Regions from separate parts of the Achromobacter sp. CSND-B12 genome, predicted to be linked through region 1. Evidence: predicted binding sites of a transcription regulator. Region 1 holds the regulator's gene; the other holds the start of a gene.
What was found. Region 1 encodes HrcA, which represses chaperone genes, less so after heat shock. Its sites were predicted from a motif close to TTAGCACTCNNNNNNNNNGAGTGCTAA; they were not measured.
Positions count from the first base shown of each region.

Region 2: the regulator HrcA is predicted to act here: its motif matches at 973-999, upstream of rpoH (RNA polymerase sigma factor RpoH).

Region 1 covers NZ_JBREGJ010000001.1:4,453,699-4,459,136, reverse strand. Annotated here, with positions in the region: gene grpE (nucleotide exchange factor GrpE) at 1-219, opposite strand, end outside; gene ACUTAG_RS21085 (hypothetical protein) at 427-660, opposite strand; gene hemH (ferrochelatase) at 673-1,764, opposite strand; gene hrcA (heat-inducible transcriptional repressor HrcA) at 1,810-2,814, opposite strand; gene ACUTAG_RS21070 (NAD kinase) at 2,944-3,843, shown strand; gene recN (DNA repair protein RecN) at 3,857-5,438, shown strand, end outside.
Region 2 covers NZ_JBREGJ010000001.1:3,335,652-3,341,089, forward strand. Annotated here, with positions in the region: gene fghA (S-formylglutathione hydrolase) at 1-54, shown strand, start outside; gene ACUTAG_RS15695 (hypothetical protein) at 153-842, shown strand; gene rpoH (RNA polymerase sigma factor RpoH) at 1,046-1,930, shown strand; gene ACUTAG_RS15705 (phosphodiesterase) at 2,318-3,160, opposite strand; gene ACUTAG_RS15710 (cation:proton antiporter) at 3,349-5,438, shown strand, end outside.

The sequences.
Region 1 (5,438 bases):
CTTGGACACTTCTTCCTGGGCGCGGCGGCGCACGTTCTCGGCTTCGGCGCGCACGCGCAGAAGCTGGTCCTGCTGCTCATTGACGGTAGCCTGGGCCGCGTCCAGCTGGGCGCGCAACTCGTTCAGCTCGGCCTGCGCGGCGTCCTGGGCGGCGGGGGCCGCATCGGCGTCATCGCCGAATCCGGGCGTCTGATCTACAGGCTCGTTGGGTGCCGTCATGGGGAATCCTCCAAAAAGAATGGCTTTCGCAGACATGAATGGGGGCCAATACCCCTATTTCAAGCCCGGGAAAGCAAATATTCCCCGTCGCGGACCACCCTTGGGACGGGGCGGAATCCACGGCAAGAAGCCCGCCGTTCTCCTGGAGCCCCTTCAGACGCCCAGGATCAGGGGGCAAAATGCCCGTCCGGCCCGGTCAACGACAGGTCATTTCTTGCCCGGCTGGGCCGGGGCCGGCGCGTCGCTGGCGGGAAAGGTGTCTTTCAGGGCCCGGTCGACGGCAGGGTCGTCGTCGGGTTCCGGGTTGATGGCGATCGGGTCGCTTGCGGGGAAGGTCTCGGCCAGCGCCTCGTCCAGCTCGTGTTCGACCTGATCCTCGTCCACCGGGGTGCTGACGTTCCCCTTTTTCACAATCTTGCCCGTCTTGGGATCATGGTGCATGCGCCCTCTCCTTCAAGTCCGTGAATGCGTGGGCCACCCCTGCAAGTGCCGTTCCACCAGAGTGGCCAACCCTGCGATCCAGGCCGGATCGTCGTTCAGCGCCGGAATGTAACGGAATTGCCTGCCGCCCGCGCCAAGAAAGGCGTCGCGGCACTCCAGGCTGATCTCTTCCAGGGTTTCCAGACAGTCTGCCACAAATCCCGGACACACCACATCCACCTCGGTCACGCCCGAGGCGGCCAGCGCCTTCAGGGTCGGTTCAGTATAGGGTTCGAGCCAGCGGGCGGTGCCGAAGCGGCTCTGGAAGGTCACTTCGATCTGCTCGCGCGGCAGCGAGAGACGCTGCGACAGCAGCCGCGCGGTTTCCATGCAGTCGCGGTAATACGGATCGCCCAGCTCGATGGAATAACGCGGCAATCCGTGGAAACTCATGACCAGTTTCTGCGGCTTGCCGTGCTCGCGCCAATGCGCCTCGATGCTGGCGGCCAGCGGATCCAGGTAGAGGGGTTCCTGGTGGAAGCGCTTGATGAAGCGCATTTCCGGCTGGTCGCGCAGCCGGGCCGCATGGCGCGTGACGGCATCGACCACGGTGGCGGTGGTGCTGGCGGCATACTGCGGGTACAGCGGCACGGTCAGGATGCGTTCGCATCCTTGCGCCCGCAAGCGCGAGATGGCGTCGGGGATCGAGGGATTGCCGTAGCGCATGCCCAGCTCGACCACCGCCTCGACGCCGGCGGCGCTCAAGGCCGCCTGCACGCCTTCGGCCTGGCGGCGGCTGTAGACCATCAGCGGCGAGCCGTCCTTGAGCCAGACGCCGGCATAGCGCGGCTCCAGTTTCTTGGGACGCAGCGTCAGCACCAGGCCGTGCAGGATCGGCTTCCAGAGATAGCGCGGGATCTCGATCACGCGGGGATCCGACAGGAATTCGCCCAGGTACTTGCGGATGTCCTTCTTGCCAGGGGTGTCCGGCGTGCCAAGGTTCACCAGCAGCACGCCGACCTTGCCTTCGACCCGCGGCGGCGGATCTTCGTTGAAGGGGTCTTCCTGCTCGGCTTCGGGCAGGTAGCGTTCAGGCCAGAGATACTTGAACAGGCGAAGAAACACAAAAACTCCCCTTCCTCCGCCAGGAGGATGTCGGTTCGGGTGGGACTACTGGTTGTGGCTGAGGGCGTTGGACAGCAGGCGGGCCGTAATGTCCACGATCGGGATGACACGCTCGTAGGCCATGCGGGTTGGGCCGATCACGCCGAGCGTGCCGACCACCTTGCCGTCCACGCCGTAGGGCGCGGTGATGACCGAGACCTCTTCCATCGGCACCAGCTGGGAATCGCCGCCGATGTAGATCTGCACCCCCTGCGCCCGGCTCGACACGTCGAGCAGCTGCAGCAGGTCGGTCTTTTTCTCGAACAGCGAGAACATCTTGCGCAGGCGGTCCATGTCGGACGCGATGTCAGTGACGTCGAGCAGCTTGCGCTCGCCCGAGATGACCACGGCGTCGCCATCCTCGGCCGCTTCGGCGCTGGCCTCGACCGCCGCCTGCATCAGCCGGGAGATGTCCTCGCGCAACTGCGCCAGTTCGGTCGAGAGGGTGCGCCGCACCGCGTCGAAGGACTTGCCGGCGAAATGGACGTTGAAGAAATTGCCCGCCTCCAGCAGTTCGGCCTCGGCGTAGTCGCGCTGCACGAACAGGATGCGGTTCTGCACGTCGCCGTCGGGCGTGACGATGATCAGCAGCACGCGCTTGTCGGACAGGCGGATGAATTCGATCTGGCGAAAGACCTGGGCCCGCTTGGGAGTCAGCACCACGCCGGCGAACTGGGTCAGGTTCGACAGCAGCGCCGCGGCGGCGTTGACCGCGCGGGTGGGTTCGGCCGCCGCCAGCATGTCGCCCATGTTGTGGGGTTCGAGCTGGTAGGACTGCACCGCCAGCAGCGAATCGACGAACATGCGGTAGCCACGGGGCGTGGGAATGCGCCCCGCGGAGGTGTGCGGACTGTGGATCAGGCCCAGTTCTTCCAGGTCCGCCATGACGTTGCGGATGGTGGCGGGCGACAGATCGAAAACCTTCGATAGCGTCCGCGAGCCGACTGGTTGCCCATCGGCGATGTAGCGTTCGATCAACGCTTTCAGTAATGCGCGTGCGCGGTCATCCATAGCGGGTATTTTAGGGAATCTTTTCCAATTAAGGCGATTTTTGTCCCGCAAGCCGATATGCGGCCCCATATAATCGGCTAACAGGCCCGATTCCGGACCGATTTCGTTTTTCTGATTCGCCTTGCCACCATGCACTTTCCTACCGTCGCGCTGATCGGCAGATACCAGGACACCGGCCTGGCCACTCCGCTAAGGGCGCTCGCGCACGCGCTCACGCAGGCCGGGCGGCAGGTGCTCGTCGATGCCGACACGGCCCGCAACACCGGCCTCACGGAATACCCGGTCGCCACTTACGAAGAGATCGGCAAGGATGCGTCGCTGGCGGTGGTCATGGGCGGCGACGGCACGGTGCTGGGCGCCGCGCGCCACCTCGCGCCCTACGGCGTGCCGGTGGTCGGCATCAACCACGGCCACCTGGGTTTCATCACCGACATTCCCGTGCAGGACGCGCACGGCGCGCTGACGCGCGTGCTGGAGGGCAACTTCCAGATCGAAGAGCGCATGCTGCTCGAAGGCAGCGCCTGGCGCGGCGACCAGCAGATGTACGCGGCCTCGGCCCTGAACGACGTGGTGCTGAACCGCGCCGGGCGCGGCGGCATGATCGAGGTGCGCGTCGAACTCGACGGCGCCTTCATGTACACGCAACGCGCCGACGGCCTGATCATCGCCACGCCGACCGGCTCGACCGCCTATGCACTGTCGGCCAACGGCCCGATCCTGCACCCCGGCATGAACGCCATGGTGCTGGTGCCGGTGGCGCCGCAGACCCTGTCCAACCGCCCCATCGTCATTCCCGACAGCGGCGTGCTGAACATGACGCTCACCGCCATGGGCCGCGTCGAGGTCGGCGCCAGCGTGCATTTCGACATGCAGACCTGGTCCGACCTGCAGCCCGGCGACCGCATCGTGGTGCAGCGCGCGCCCTACACCATCCGCTTCGTGCATCCGGAAGGCTACAGCTTCTTTTCCACCCTGCGCCGCAAGCTGCACTGGAACCTGATGCCGCAGGCCACCGACAACGTAGAGTAGTAAGCGCCCCGACATGCTGCGCACCCTGCACATCCGCGACTTCGTCATCGTCGAGCAGACCGAGATCCATTTCGGTCCCGGCTTCACCGTCTTCTCCGGCGAGACCGGCGCGGGCAAATCCATCCTCATCGACGCGCTGGCGCTGGCGCTGGGCGAGCGCGGCGACGTCAGCGTGCTGCGCGAAGGCGCCGCCCGCGCCGACATCACCGCCGTCTTCGACACGCCGCCGGCGCTGCGCGCCTGGCTGGCCGAACGCGAGATCGACGCCGACGACGAACTGGCGCTGCGCCGCGTGATCGACGCGCAGGGCCGCAGCCGCGCCTACATCAACGGCACGCCCGCCACGGTGGCGCAATTGCGCGAACTGGGCGACAGCCTGGTCGATATCCACGGCCAGCATGCGCACCAGAGCCTGATGCGCCCGGAAGCCCAGCGCGACCTGCTGGACGCGCACGGCGGCCACGGCGAGCTGCGCCAGGGGGTAGCCCAGGCCTGGAAGCAATGGCGCGCGCTGGCGCGGCAGCTGGAGCTGGCCGAAAAAGACGCCGCAGGCCTGGCGGCCGAACGCGAGCGCTTGCAGTGGCAGGTAGATGAGCTCGACCGTCTCGGCCTCGCGCCGGACGAATGGGACGCCCTGCAATCCGAGCACACCCGCCTGTCGCACTCGCAGTCGCTGCTGGACGGCGCCACGCAGATCCTGGACGCGCTCGATGGCGAAGGCGACTCCGCCCACCACCGGCTGACCGCGGCCAACCAGCGCATCCAGCAGATGCTACGCCACGACACCGGCCTGCAGGGCATCTACGACGAACTCGAATCGGCCCGCATCGCCATAAGCGAAGCCGTGTCCGACCTGAACAACTATGTCAGCCGCGTCGATCTCGATCCGCGCCGGCTGGCCGACGTCGAGGCGCGCCTGAGCGCGGTGTTCGAGACGGCGCGCAAGTTCCGCACCGAACCCGAGGCGCTATGCGCCTTGCGCGACAGCCTGCACGCCGAGCTCTCGGCCCTGCAGGCCGCCGCCGACATCGACGCGCTGCGCGCCCAGGCGCAGGCGGCGCAGGCGCAGTACGACGCCGCCGCCGCCAAGCTCACCACGGCGCGCCGCAAGGTCGCCAAGGATCTCGGCAAGCAGGTCACCCAGGCGATGCAGACCCTGGCCATGCAGGGCGGCAAGTTCGAACCCACGCTGGCCGCGGCCGCGCCGTCGGCCCATGGCAATGAACACGTCGAATTCCTGGTGGCCGGCCACGCCGGCACCACGCCGCGGCCGCTGGCCAAGGTCGCGTCCGGCGGAGAACTATCGCGCATCTCGCTGGCGCTGTCGGTCATCGCCAGCCGCGCCGCGCGCGTGCCCACGCTGATCTTCGACGAAGTCGACAGCGGCGTCGGCGGCGCCGTGGCGGAAGCCGTCGGCAAGCTGCTGCGCGAACTGGGCGAGCGCCACCAAGTGCTGTGCGTCACCCACCTGCCGCAAGTCGCGGCCTGCGGCAACAACCAGTTCCTGGTCAGCAAGACCGAATCGCGCGGCACCACCCGCTCGCGCATCGAGGAGCTGGACGACGGCGCCCGGGTCGAGGAAATCGCCCGCATGC
Region 2 (5,438 bases), 1.1 Mb from region 1:
ATCGAGGATCACATCCGGTTTCACGTCGAGCGGCTTGGAAAACCGGCGGCCTGACGCCCCGCTTCTATATACTGGGCGGCCTGCCGAGACAGGCCCGGGGCGCCCGGCATCCGACGCCCGGCCGCGGCGCTCTATGCATAGGATCGCCTGATTTGATCAACGGAATCGCTCCCTTCGTCTGGATCCTGCTGGCCGCGGTGGTCCTTTTCCTGCCGGGTATGGCGATGCTGCTGGGCCGGGGCGGTCCGCGCGACGAGCGCGGCAGGCGCACCTTCCAGTTCCGGCCCGTGCGCCGCCTGTTTGGCCTGATGCTGCTGTTGCTGGGTGGCGTCTCGGGGCTGCTGGCCCTGTCGCTGGTGCAGTTCTTCCGCCTGACCACCGACGAGCCGGTGGCGCGCATCGAGGTGCGCCAGCAGGCCGAGGGCCAGTTCCAGGTCAGTGCCACCGCGCCGGGCGTGGGCGCCAAGCGGTATGTGCTCTATGGCGACCAGTGGCAGATCGACGCCCGCGTGGTGCGCTGGAAACTGCCGGCGCTGATGGCTGGCATGCCGCCGTTGTATCGCCTCGAACGCCTGTCCGGCCGATATAGCGATGCGGCGCGCGAGGCCTCGGCCACCCGCTCGGTCCACGCCCTGGACGACTGGCCTGCGCCGGACCTGGGTTCGCTCAAGCAGAGCTTCCCGAACTGGTTTCCCTTCGTCGATGTCCAATTCGGCAGCGCGGCCTACATGCCGTTGTTCGACGGCGCGACCTACCAGGTCTACATGGATCCGCGCGGCGCCTTGTTCGTGCGGCCGGACGGCGAGGCCACCGCCGCCGGCTTGAAGCGCCTGGGCTGGTAGGCGTCCGACTCTGCGGCCGCGACCCGCCGGCCGGGCTTGAGGGCGCAAGGCACGCTGCCATCGAGGGCCGGCAATTTAAAATTGGGGACGCACTATAAAAGGGAAACTTTGACGCGCCGCAATAGTCGAATTAGCACTCCCTTTACTAGAGTGCTAACATCGAATCCATGTCTTTACCCCTTTGCATTCCGGAGACTGCCGCAATGAAGCAACCCAGTACCTCGTTGGCCACGTCCGGCAACGCCCTGGCGTTGGCCATCGCCAATCCGGGCGCACTCGGCACGATCGATGCCTACATCTCGGCCGTGAACCGCCTGCCGGTCCTGTCGGCCGAACGCGAAACCGAACTCGGCCGTCGCCTGCGCGACAGCGAAGACCTGGGCGCCGCGCGCGAGCTGGTGCTGTCGCACCTGCGCCTGGTGGTGTCGGTGGCGCGCCAGTACCTGGGTTATGGCTTGCCCCACGCCGACCTGATCCAGGAAGGCAATGTCGGCCTGATGAAGGCCGTCAAGCGTTTCGACCCCGAGCGCGGCGTGCGCCTGGTGTCGTTCGCCGTGCACTGGATCAAGGCCGAGATCCACGAATACATCATCCGCAACTGGCGCCTGGTAAAGGTGGCCACCACCAAGGCCCAGCGCAAGCTGTTCTTCAACCTGCGCAGCATGCGCCCGGACGGACAGACGCTGGATCCCGAGCAGGTCGATCACATCGCCCGCGAACTGAACGTGCGCCGCGAGGACGTCAGCGAAATGGAAGTGCGCCTGTCGGGCCGCGACATGTCGCTCGAGAACCAGGACGACGATGACGACAGCTACGCGCCCATCGCCTACCTGTCCGACGAAGGCCGCCAGGAGCCGACCCGTGTGCTGGAACGCGCCGCTCGCGACCAGTTGCAGAGCTCGGGGCTGTCCAGCGCGCTGGAAGCGCTGGATCCGCGTTCGCGTCGTATTGTCGAAGCCCGCTGGCTGCAGGACGACGGCGGCGCCACGTTGCACGAACTGGCGCAGGAATTCGGCGTGTCGGCCGAACGCATCCGCCAGATCGAGGCCGCGGCGTTGAAGAAGATGCGCGGCAATCTGGCCGCCTGATTACTGACTGCTTCCCCGCCGTACCCATGCAAAGGGCCGCGATTCGCGGCCCTTTTGCTTTGCGCCGACGGCCGTGCGCGCCGGCGGGAGGGGTGTGCCGCGGCGATGGTCGCGGCGCACCAATAAATTGATACAAATTCGCTGCGAAATAACGGGCGATTTCAGAAACTTAATGAAGCTCGCCCCGCCTAACTTCACGTAGACCGCGAACTTTGGTTGGCAGTCTTGTCATCCGTCTCGGCTTCTCCTCTTTCCCCTCCCCTATGAGACGGATGCTTGCGGGGCACCACGCATATGGTGCCCCGTTTTTTATTGCGCGCGCCAAACGCGTGACGTAGCAGGCGGCCGCGCTGCCAAAGCGTTGTGGGGTTGTCAGGCCGCCGGCTCTCAGGCCGCCCGCGCGCTGTCCGGACCGGGCTCGGCGCCCGTGTGCCACAGCGCGTCCTGCACGCGCCGCACGCCGGTGGCCATGGAGCCGTCCTGGTAGAGCTTGATCCAGCGGTAGCCGGGCGCGAGGTTGTCGACCACGTGCTTGCCATCGCGGATGCTGAACTGGAAGCAGGTGGAAGGCGTGGCCAGCATGCGCAGGTTGTGGCGGCGGCGGTCGAACTCGTGATGCACATGGCCCCACAGCAGTACCCGCACCTGCGGCCAGCGCGTCAGCAACTTGAACAGCGCCTGGGGATTGTCGATCATCATCGAGTCGTGCCAGTGGCTGTCGATCTGCATCGGGTTGTGGTGCATGGCCAGTAGTGTGTGGCGCCCGGGCGCCTCGGCCAGCGCGGCCTCCAGCAGATCCAGTTGGCTGTCGGGCAAGTGGCCGGCGTTCGAGCCCGGCACGGTGGTGTCCAGCGAGATCACGCGCCATGCGCCGACGTCGGTCACCGGCGTCGACCATTCGGGCAGTTCCTGGCGCAGCGCGGATGGCAGGTCGTGGTTGCCGGGCAGGCAACGGATGCGGACGCCATCCAGCGCCGGGGCGGCGCCGAGCATGGCGGCCAGGCGTCGATAGGCGGCGGGCTCGCCGTCCTGGGACAAATCGCCGGTGGCCAGCAGCAGGTCGGGGCGTTTGCCGTCGGCCTCGATCTGCCGCAGCACGGCGCGCAGGCTGGCGTCGGTATTGACGCCAAGCATCACGGTTTCCGGCTCGCCGAAAAGATGGCAATCCGTCAATTGGACCAGCATGGCGGGCGCGTCATTGCGCCGTGCCAGGGAGTGGACGCGTACCAAGTACGGCTCCTGCGAAGTTTCTGCACGGCCCCTACCTTACCGAAAAAACACGCCCGGGCGCGTATCGCCCGCGCCGGCCAGGGTAACGAAACGTGCGGCCGAACGATCTGTTCGCCGGAATCGACAGGAAAACCCGCTATTCTTGTGAAACTTCTCACAAGCTTCACGATCGGAACGCGGCGCTATCCATGGATGTAGGTTTTCTCGTATTCGGCCTGGCCGGGCTGTTGACCCTGGTGTGCTTCATGCCGCCGCTGGCCGGGCGCCTCAAGCTGCCCTATTCGGTGCTGCTGGCGATCGTCGGCTGCCTGCTGGGCATCATCGTGCACGTCCATGGCTGGGCGCCGAGCTGGATCGGCGACTTCCTGGATTCGCTGGAACGCTTCGAGATTTCCTCCGAGACTTTCCTGATGGTGTTCCTGCCGGTGCTGCTGTTCGAGACCGCCCTGTCGATGAACGTGCGGCGCCTGATGGACGATATCGGCCCGATCCTGATGATGGCGATCGTGGCGGTGGTGGTGTGTACCGTGGTGGTGGGCGTGACGCTGGACGCGATCTCGCCCTATGGCCTGGTGGTGTGCCTGCTGCTGGGGGCCATCGTGGCGACCACCGACCCGGTGGCGGTGGTGGGCATCTTTCGCGAAGTGGGCGCGCCCAAGCGCCTGACCACGCTGGTGGAAGGCGAAAGCCTGTTCAACGACGCCGCGTCCATTGCCTTGTACTCGGTGCTGCTGGCCGTGCTGGGCGGGCACGGCGAGCTGACCGCCAGCGGCATCTTCAATGACTTCATCGTGCACTTCATCGGCGGCGGCATCGCCGGTTTCGCCATGGGGCGCCTGGCCTGTTTCCTGTTTGCCTGGCTGCGCGGCTTTCCCACGGCCGAGATCACGCTGACGCTGACGCTGGCCTACCTGTCCTTCTTCATCTCCGAACATTACCTGAACGTGTCGGGCGTGGTCGCCACGGTGATCGCCGGCCTGGTGGTGGGGTCGACCGGTCGCACCCGCATGTCGCCGACGACCTTCGAATACCTGTCGAGCGCGTGGGAACAATTCGGCTTCTGGGCCAATTCCCTCATCTTCCTGTTCGCCGCCATGCTGATTCCCAAGCTGATGGCGGCAGCCGACTGGCAGGAACTGGTGCTGGTGGCGGTGGTGTTCGTGGCGACGCTGGTGGCGCGGGCCATCGTGGTGTTCGGCCTGCTGCCGTTGCTGGGGCTGACCAAACTGGGCACCAAGGTCAGCAATCCCTACAAGGTGGTGATGCTGTGGGGCGGACTGCGCGGCGCGGTGTCGCTGGCCCTGGCCCTGGCCGTGACCGAGCAGACCGGCGTGCCCGAGGAGGCGCGCCAGTTCATCGCCGTGGCCACCACCGGTTTCGTGCTGTTGACGCTGTTCGTCAACGGCATCAGCCTGCGGCCGCTGATCCGCATGCTGGGGCTGAACCAGCTGTCGCCGGTCGAGCGCACCATCCGCAACCAGGCGCTGGCGGTGGCGTTGGAGGACCTGCAGGGCAAGACCGACGAGGTTGCCAAGACCGAGCATATCGGCACGGAAGTGCGCGACCGCATCCGCGCCGTGTTCGACGCCAGCCTGACCAGCGTGCACGACGGCCAGGTCAGCCAGATGAGCGACGAGCAGCGGGTGGCGGTGGGCCTGGCGATCGTGGCGCAGCGCGAGGAGGAAATGTTCTTCGACATCCTCAAGGCGCAGATCGTCGACTGGCGCATGGCGGAAACGCTGCTGGCGCGGGCCGAACGGCTGGAGGACGCGATCCGCATGGGCGGGGTGCCGGGCTTCGAGCGCGCCATCATCGCCGACGTGCGCTATTCCACCGGTTTCCGGCTGGCCCTGCGGCTGCACTACCTGTTCGGCTTCCAGGGCTGGCTGGCGCGCGAACTGGGCCAGCGTTTCGCCAATCTCATGAGCAAGCGATCGGTGGCCCAGCGCCTGATCGTGTTCGCGCGCGAGCAGATCACGCCGCTGCTGGGCGAGACCGCCACGCAGCGCATCGTGGCGCTGCACCAGCGCCGCCTGGACCTGATCGAAAACGCGATGCAGGCGCTGAACCTGCAATATCCGTCGTACGCGCAGTGGCTGCAGGAGAGCTACCTCGGCCGGGTGGCGCGCGAGCTGGAACGGATCCGCTATCGCGACATGCTGGAGCAGTTCCTGATCAGCGGCGAGGTCTATGCCGACCTGATGGCGCAATTGAAGAGCCGCTGGGCGCACATCGATACGCACCCGCCGCTGGACATCGAAATGAGCGCGGCCGACCT